DNA from 2 places in the Vibrio sp. QJM3NY_21 genome. Region 1 is predicted to be linked to the other one. Evidence: predicted binding sites of a transcription regulator. Region 1 holds the regulator's gene; the other holds the start of a gene.

What was found. The regulator CRP, encoded in region 1, controls carbon source genes, mostly activating them, when cyclic AMP is high. The targets are predictions, from matches to a motif close to TGTGANNNNNNTCACA.
Region 2: deoD (purine-nucleoside phosphorylase) is a predicted target of CRP. The motif match lies at 1,212-1,227, and genes of this name have one in related genera.

What each region holds. Positions count from the first base shown of each region.
Region 1 covers NZ_CM173513.1:3,194,197-3,198,092, forward strand. The annotation lists gene AC3CID_RS14320 (phosphoribulokinase) at 1-413, shown strand, start outside; gene crp (cAMP-activated global transcriptional regulator CRP) at 653-1,285, shown strand; gene AC3CID_RS14330 (2-oxoadipate dioxygenase/decarboxylase family protein) at 1,491-2,282, opposite strand; gene astD (succinylglutamate-semialdehyde dehydrogenase) at 2,539-3,896, opposite strand, start outside.
Region 2 covers NZ_CM173514.1:1,548,183-1,552,078, forward strand. The annotation lists gene AC3CID_RS22310 (L,D-transpeptidase family protein) at 1-996, opposite strand, end outside; gene deoD (purine-nucleoside phosphorylase) at 1,344-2,054, shown strand; gene AC3CID_RS22320 (lactate dehydrogenase) at 2,136-3,605, shown strand; gene AC3CID_RS22325 (hypothetical protein) at 3,792-3,896, shown strand, end outside.

The sequences.
Region 1 (3,896 bases):
TGGTACCTATCGTAAACCTAGAGTGGATCCAGAAATTCGTTCGTGACACACGCGATCGTGGGCATTCTCGCGAAGCGGTGATGGACTCGATTGTTCGCTCAATGGATGATTACCTTAATTACATCACCCCACAATTTTCGCGTACTCACATCAACTTTCAGCGTGTTCCAACCGTAGATACATCGAACCCACTGAACGCCAAAGGGATTCCAAGTTTAGACGAAAGCTTCGTGGTTATACGTTTGCGTGGCATCAAAAACGTCGATTTCCCCTACCTTCTAGCTATGATAGATGGCTCATTTATGTCACGCCACAACACGCTTGTGGTGCCAGGCGGCAAGATGAGTTTTGCTATGGAGCTCATTGTAAGGCCCATCCTACAACAGCTCATCGAAACCGGAAAAATAGGTTAACAAGACACCATTCTGGTTGATTACTTTTCATACCGTGATCATGTGCACAATTTTGCGTAAAAAATCGTAGCTTGGTCACGATTAAAATCAAGAAATAGTACCTGAAAAAGGATACTATTCTTAAACGAAACACAAGATAGCTTGCAGCGCTCAACGAGTGCTCTTATCCTACAAGTCAATCCAGGCTTAGCTAAAATACGGAAAGCGGCAAGCATACCCTGCAGAGGAAGTAAGATATTATGGTTCTAGGTAAACCCCAAACCGATCCAACATTAGAGTGGTTCCTTTCACACTGTCATATTCATAAGTACCCTTCAAAAAGTACTTTGATTCATGCTGGTGAAAAGGCAGAAACCTTGTACTACATCGTTAAAGGTTCTGTGGCAGTTCTTATCAAAGACGAAGAAGGTAAGGAAATGATTCTTTCTTACCTAAACCAAGGTGACTTCATTGGTGAACTTGGCCTCTTCGAAGAAGACCAAGAGCGTACTGCATGGGTTCGTGCAAAATCTCCTTGTGAAGTAGCTGAAATTTCTTTCAAGAAATTCCGTCAGCTTATCCAAGTGAACCCAGATATCCTAATGCGCCTTTCAGCGCAAATGGCAAACCGTCTACAAGTAACTAGCCAAAAGGTTGGCGACTTAGCGTTCCTTGACGTAACAGGTCGTATCGCTCAAACGCTACTTAACCTAGCGAAACAGCCAGATGCAATGACTCACCCTGACGGCATGCAAATCAAGATCACTCGTCAAGAGATTGGCCAGATTGTTGGTTGTTCTCGTGAGACAGTAGGTCGTATCTTGAAGATGCTAGAAGAGCAGAACCTAATTTCTGCACACGGTAAAACTATCGTGGTATACGGCACTCGTTAATCTCGATTAACTGAGCCAAAAATTTGAAAGCCACCAAATGCAAATTTGGTGGCTTTTTTGTTTTCTAAAGATCTAGAGAGCAGATGCGAGATGCGAGATGCGAGATGCGAGATGCGAATGGAGCACCTCCCGCGTCCAAGCGCAAACACTCTCAAAGCGAAGCGTACCCGCATCTTTAGGGTAAAGCCCGTGCTCGTATCTTTCTTTAACCGTTGGTGCTCTCAAAGATCTTGTCAGCCGATACTGCAACAAATCCTGTATAAATCTCACCATTCGCCATCGCATAACGCTTAGCGAACTCGTAGAAGCCACCAGGAATCACCTCATTGCCTTCAACAAATGAAACTGGCACTTTGTCTGCCATTGTAGATGATTGCTCTAATAAGACCTCTGGAGAGCCTTTAACCTGACCGCCAGATGCATTGATAGTGAAACCTGAATCACTCAAATAGTCATTCACAGTCTGTACTTCATCGAACTCATTAAGCTGGTTCACACTCACCGTAAAGTGGTTTGCACCGTAACCATGAGCCGCTAGCCAAGACGCGTATTCACTCTCTTTTGCTAGCACTTGGAAATCCGCGAAACTCAGATCCCAAAGGCGACCACCAAACAAGAACTCATGACCTTGAAGCTTGCTTGCGTCTACTTGCTCAACCAACTTCGCAACGATCTGTTGTAAGTCACTTGAACACTCTTCTACCTTCAACTCACTAATGAACACTTTCGGTTGGTTTGGGTCTGGGTGCTCGTAGTGCTTAGCCACTAACTTCTTGCTCTCAAACAAGTAGTCGCCACACGCCTTGTAGCCTAATTCAAGAAAAGGCTTGGCCAGTGTTTCAATGCCCAGAGGTGCAACATTGAAAGTACGCAGTGCAATGTGATCATTAATCAGGGATTCGTCTTCTTTCAGCAGATGATGAACTTTCTCGGCCGATGGGCAAAGCCTGTGAATGTAATCGTCCCATAGTGATTTAAAGAGTAGATCGGGCGTCATGGTGACTCCTTGTCAGAGGTTCTAGCAAGCTAGTAATTTGGATTAGAGAGGGAGAGGCTGGACACAGAGTCAGCAGCCATCAGCCTGTGACATACTTGTTCTATTATTATCTACCGCCCAATCAAGGTGTCGGACGTGATGGAAAAGGAAGCGATAACACCGCTTCCTCATTACACAATTAACCAATGAATCTGTTATTCATGAACCTAGAGCTCATAAGCTTATGATTCATGAACTTATAGCTTAAGAGCTTAAACTAAAGCTCAATACCTGGGCTAAATGTCGCTGGCAGTTGAGTTTCACCACCTTCCATTGAAGCCATAGGATAAGCACAGTAGTCAGCTGCATAGTACGCACTTGGGCGTAGGTTGCCTGAAGCACCCGGACCACCAAATGGTGCATCACCACTTGCGCCTGTTAGCTGGCGGTTACGATTAACAATACCCGCACGGATATGGTCAACGAAGTATTCCCACTCTGAATCGTCGGTTGAAACTAGGCCTGCAGACAAACCAAAGCGCGTGTCATTAGCCAATTCTACCGCTTGCTCTAGCGATTGGTAACGAACCACTTGCAACAATGGACCGAAGTACTCTTCATCTGGTAATTCAGCAATGTTGGTTGCATCAATAATACCCGGAGAAACAAACGCCGCTTCACCCGCCTTTGCTTCTACTAGGCTTACACCGCCTAACGATTGCAGATTAGCTTGCGCGTCCAGAATGAATTTAGCCGCAGCTTCCGAAATTTGTGGCCCCATGAAGGGTGCTGGCTCAGCGAATGGCTGATCGACACGAATCTTCAAGGTCGCAGCCACGAGCTTGTCCAGCAGTTGATCGCCCTTCTCTCCAACAGGCACATACAAGCGACGTGCACACGTGCAACGTTGACCCGCACTGATGAAAGCCGATTGAATGATGGTATAAACCGTCGCGTCAGCATCACCAAATTGGTCAGTGATCACCATAGGGTTGTTGCCGCCCATCTCTAGCGCCAGCATTTTGCCCGGTTGACCCGCGAATTGACGGTGAAGAATATGACCAGTATTAGCACTGCCTGTAAATAGCACACCATCAAGACCTTTAGCATCAGCCAATGCGATGCCGGTCTCTTTAGCGCCTTGCACTAGGTTAATCACGCCAGCAGGAAGGCCAGCGTCTTGCCATAGTTTCATCGCAAATTCACCTGTCCAAGGTGTTTGCTCTGACGGCTTAAATACCACGGTATTACCCGATAGCAATGCTGGAACAATATGACCGTTAGGTAGGTGACCTGGGAAGTTGTAAGGACCAAATACCGCCATTACGCCTAATGGACGATGACGCAGTACGATTTGGTTGCCTGCCGCTTCACGTGAAGCCTCACCAGTACGCTCATGATAAGCACGAATAGAGATAGCGATTTTACCTGCCATCGCACCCGCTTCAGTACGAGTTTCCCAAATCGGCTTACCCGTCTCTTTCGCGATGATTTGTGCGATTTCTTCGTTGTTTTCTTTTACTTTCTCAGCAAAATTCAACACGATCGCTTCACGCTCTGCAAAGCTCATCTTTTTCCAAACTAGAAAAGCTTCACGTGCCGCTGATACTGCAGATTCAACCTGTGCTGGAGTTG
Region 2 (3,896 bases), on a different replicon from region 1:
AAGATCAGCGTCTTCAAGCCACCATTTTAGTTCAACAGGGATTTGCAGTAATTTCTTAGAGCCATCACTTCGCGTCAAAGGTTCGTGAGCTTCAACAAATACACTTCTATCTGGCTCTAGAGACACCTTAATCGGCTCATCGATTATTGTGACTTGTTCACCACGACTCACCTGTTCAAAAAGCCATTCAATATCTTTAGGTTCCATACGGATACACCCTGAGCTCACTCGCAAGCCAATCCCAAAGTCTTTATTGGTACCATGTATCAGATAATCACCAGCACCATAAGCAAGCCGCAATGCATATTCACCTAAAGGATTTTCAGGCCCAGCAGGAACCACTCTTGGTAACTCTATGCCTTTCTCTAAGTACTCTTTGCGAATTGAGCTTGGAGGAGTCCAGGTCGGGTTAGGTCTTTTTTGGCTTATCTTAGTGATCATCTCGGGAGTATCACGCCCTACTCGACCAATCCCGACGGGGAATACATGCACCTGATTCATCTCAGGCTCAAAGTAGTACAGCCTCAGCTCGGCAAGGTTAATCACAATGCCTTTTCTCGGAGTATCCGGCAGAATCAAACGGCTAGGAATGCTTAGCACATAACCTTCAGAAGGAAGAAAAGGATCGACACCTTTGTTTGCCGCCATTAAAGAAAGAAAGCCAATATCGTATTGCTTTGCAATGATCGCCAAGGTTTCACCCGCCGCAACTTCGTGTTGCTGTATTCTGCCCACGATACGGCTTTCTGTTGGTGGCAACTCAAAAGTTGCAGCAGACACCCACGACGAAATCGTCGCGCCAGCAAGCAAAATAATTACCCGAGCAAGTAAAGCAGTTCTCACAGCAAACAAAGTCGTTCTAGCAGTAATCAATGTGGACTTAACAGCAATTAATGTCGATTTAGCAGCGACTAACGCTAGCTTATGTAACCTTGTTTTCGTCTGTAACTGTGTTTTCATCGAGTGCGAAGGCGTCGAGTTAGCGCAATACGACATACAATTCCTTGGTTTGTCTCTTTATCAAAGTTTAGATTATCGCTGATCAAACGTCTCTACAACGTATTGTTGCCTCCAAGGCAATATGCAACAGATTTATATTTCGAGCTTTATCTTTAAATATCGTGCAATTTACCCATACAAAATCGATTGCCTTTACGCTTTCAACATATTTGGTTATCAATATTAATAAAACTATAATGGCAAAGCGGTTTTGTGACTAAAGTCTCATGGAGCCTCGTTTTAACTCGCTAATATTGCCTCAACAAAACGAATTCAATTCAACAGAATCGGTAATTGATTAAATCCTGTTCCTATCATTACCGTTTAAACTTTGGAGAACGACCATGGCTACACCTCATATTAATGCTCAAGCTGGTGATTTCGCAGAAACAGTACTTATGCCGGGCGACCCGCTTCGCGCAAAATACATTGCAGAAACATTCCTTGATGACGTGAAGCAAGTTTGTGACGTTCGCAACATGTTTGGTTACACAGGCACTTACAAAGGTAAGAAAGTTTCTGTAATGGGCCACGGTATGGGTATCCCATCATGCTGCATCTACGTACACGAGCTTATCGCTGAATACGGCGTGAAAAACGTTATTCGCGTAGGTAGCTGTGGTGCGGTACGTGACGACGTTAAACTAATGGACGTTGTTATCGGTATGGGTGCTTCTACTGACTCAAAAGTAAACCGCATTCGTTTCAACAATCACGACTTCGCTGCAATCGCTGATTTCGGTCTTCTAGAAGAAGCTGTAAACCAAGCACGTGCACAAGAAGTTCCAGTTAAAGTTGGTAACGTATTCTCTGCAGACCTTTTCTACACTCCAGAAGCTGACCTTTTCGAAAAAATGGAAAAGCTAGGCATCCTTGGTGTTGATATGGAAGCAGCTGGTATCTACGGTGTTGCTGCGGATCTTGGTGCTAAAGCCCTAACTATCCTAACAGTGTCTGACCACATCATCCGTGGCGAGAAATTAAGCTCTGAAGATCGTCAAAAATCTTTCAACGACATGATGAAAGTTGCTCTAGAGACTGCAATCAACATCTAACAGTTTGATAAAGATACATTGAAAAGCGTTACCTCGCAGCCGAGTTCACTTGGCTGCTCAAATAATCCCGAGGGGGAGATCGTGTCTAACGACAAGCTGCCAAAAGATGCGGATGGTTTGCAACTCAACTTTTGTAAAACATTGGCGTGTGACAACTTTGGCTTGAGCGATGCAAAACGGTATGTTTTGCAACACGCGAACCCTAAGCGTCCAGCGATGGTTTGTCGTGAATGTGGAGCTTTCCCCCCCTTACTTAACAATCGTGAAGTGTTAAGCGAACTTCATCGCCTGCGACAACTTCACAGCGATGGCCTTCCTGCTTGCCGCAATGATGATTGCGATAACTTTGGCCTATCGGTTCATACCCACAAACATCTTTACCATGCCTTCGGCTACAGTGGCGACAGGCAGCGTTATCGATGTAAAGACTGCCAGTCAACCTTCGTTGACAAGTGGTCTGGATCCAATAAAAAACTTCAGTTTCAAGAAAACCTCATGGGCTTATTGTTCATGGGTTATTCCGTACGTGAAATCTGCAGAAAACTTGAGATCAACCCAAAGACTTTCTATGATCATGTTGACCACATCGCGAGCCGTTGCCGCCGTAAATTAGCGATGATCGATGCACGATGGGTTAATCATGCCAAAGATTATCAATTCGCTTCTCACTATCAACGTCTGCAACCGCAAAGCAACAATGGTGTGGTTTGGATAGCAACGGGTGAGGCGCATTCTGGCTATATCCTTTGCCAACACGTCAACTATTCTCAAAATGAAGAGCCTTCAGGGAATGTTGACCACAATCCTTACGATGATGTTGCGCGTTTTGTATCCAAAGATCACTCATCAGAAGCGAACCTCGAACAACCTCAGCCATCTGACAAGTTGAAAGAGCGTATTGAACAGCAGTACCAAGTGATTCTAGCGAGAGGTAACGTTGAGGATCCTATGGGTAACCTCACCACATTTAGCTACCCTTCGAAAGGCGCGCTGATTCGACCGCCTTATACCTCCTATGCTCACTTCTTACATGTGCTTGATATGTGTAATGAAGACAAGCATGTTGCTATCTATATGCCACAAGATCCATTACTAAGATCTGCCGCTTTAAGTGTATGTTTGCCGCGCATTCAGAGTCAAAATATTGACCTTATGTATGTAGAGGAAGATCCTGGGTGGCAAGACGATCAAAGTTTCGAAAAGATCGACATCGTTCACATGAGCTGGTGGCGCGATCGTTGGGCTATCGCAAATCAAGGTGATAATCAGAAAGGTATTTGCTACCTGACGGGTAACAATCCAGAACCAAAACAGTGGTTTAACACTGCCTCAATTCAGCAAACCAAGTTCTATCAACAACGCTTCCAGCTGTTATTTGATAGCTTCATTAATGAGCCCAGACGTAAGCTTCGTCCTGGGGGCATTCTTCCATTACTCGACATATTCAGAGCTTGGCACAATCTGTGCTACCAAGATAAGCAAGGGCTCACGGCAGCGCAGCGCTTAGGTGTAGCAGAGCAGCCATTGACCTTAAAGCAACTACTTTCATAGACACGTATCAGCTAGATAATTATTCGGGAACTCATTGATTTTAAAGCAACAACATGAGGTAACACCCATAATTAGAAAAGATACATGTTCCTTTGACGCTCTAAGAAAGATAATTGGTGCTTATCTCAAATCACACACTTATAATGATTGTGTTATCAATATGTTCGATAATTATGGATCTAAGTCTTGGACAAAAACCAGTACCTTCTTGAAACAGAACTAGAACAACTCAAAACTCGTGTCGACTCTGAGCCATCGGTGATCCTTGAGATTGCTCAACAGTGCCTAGTC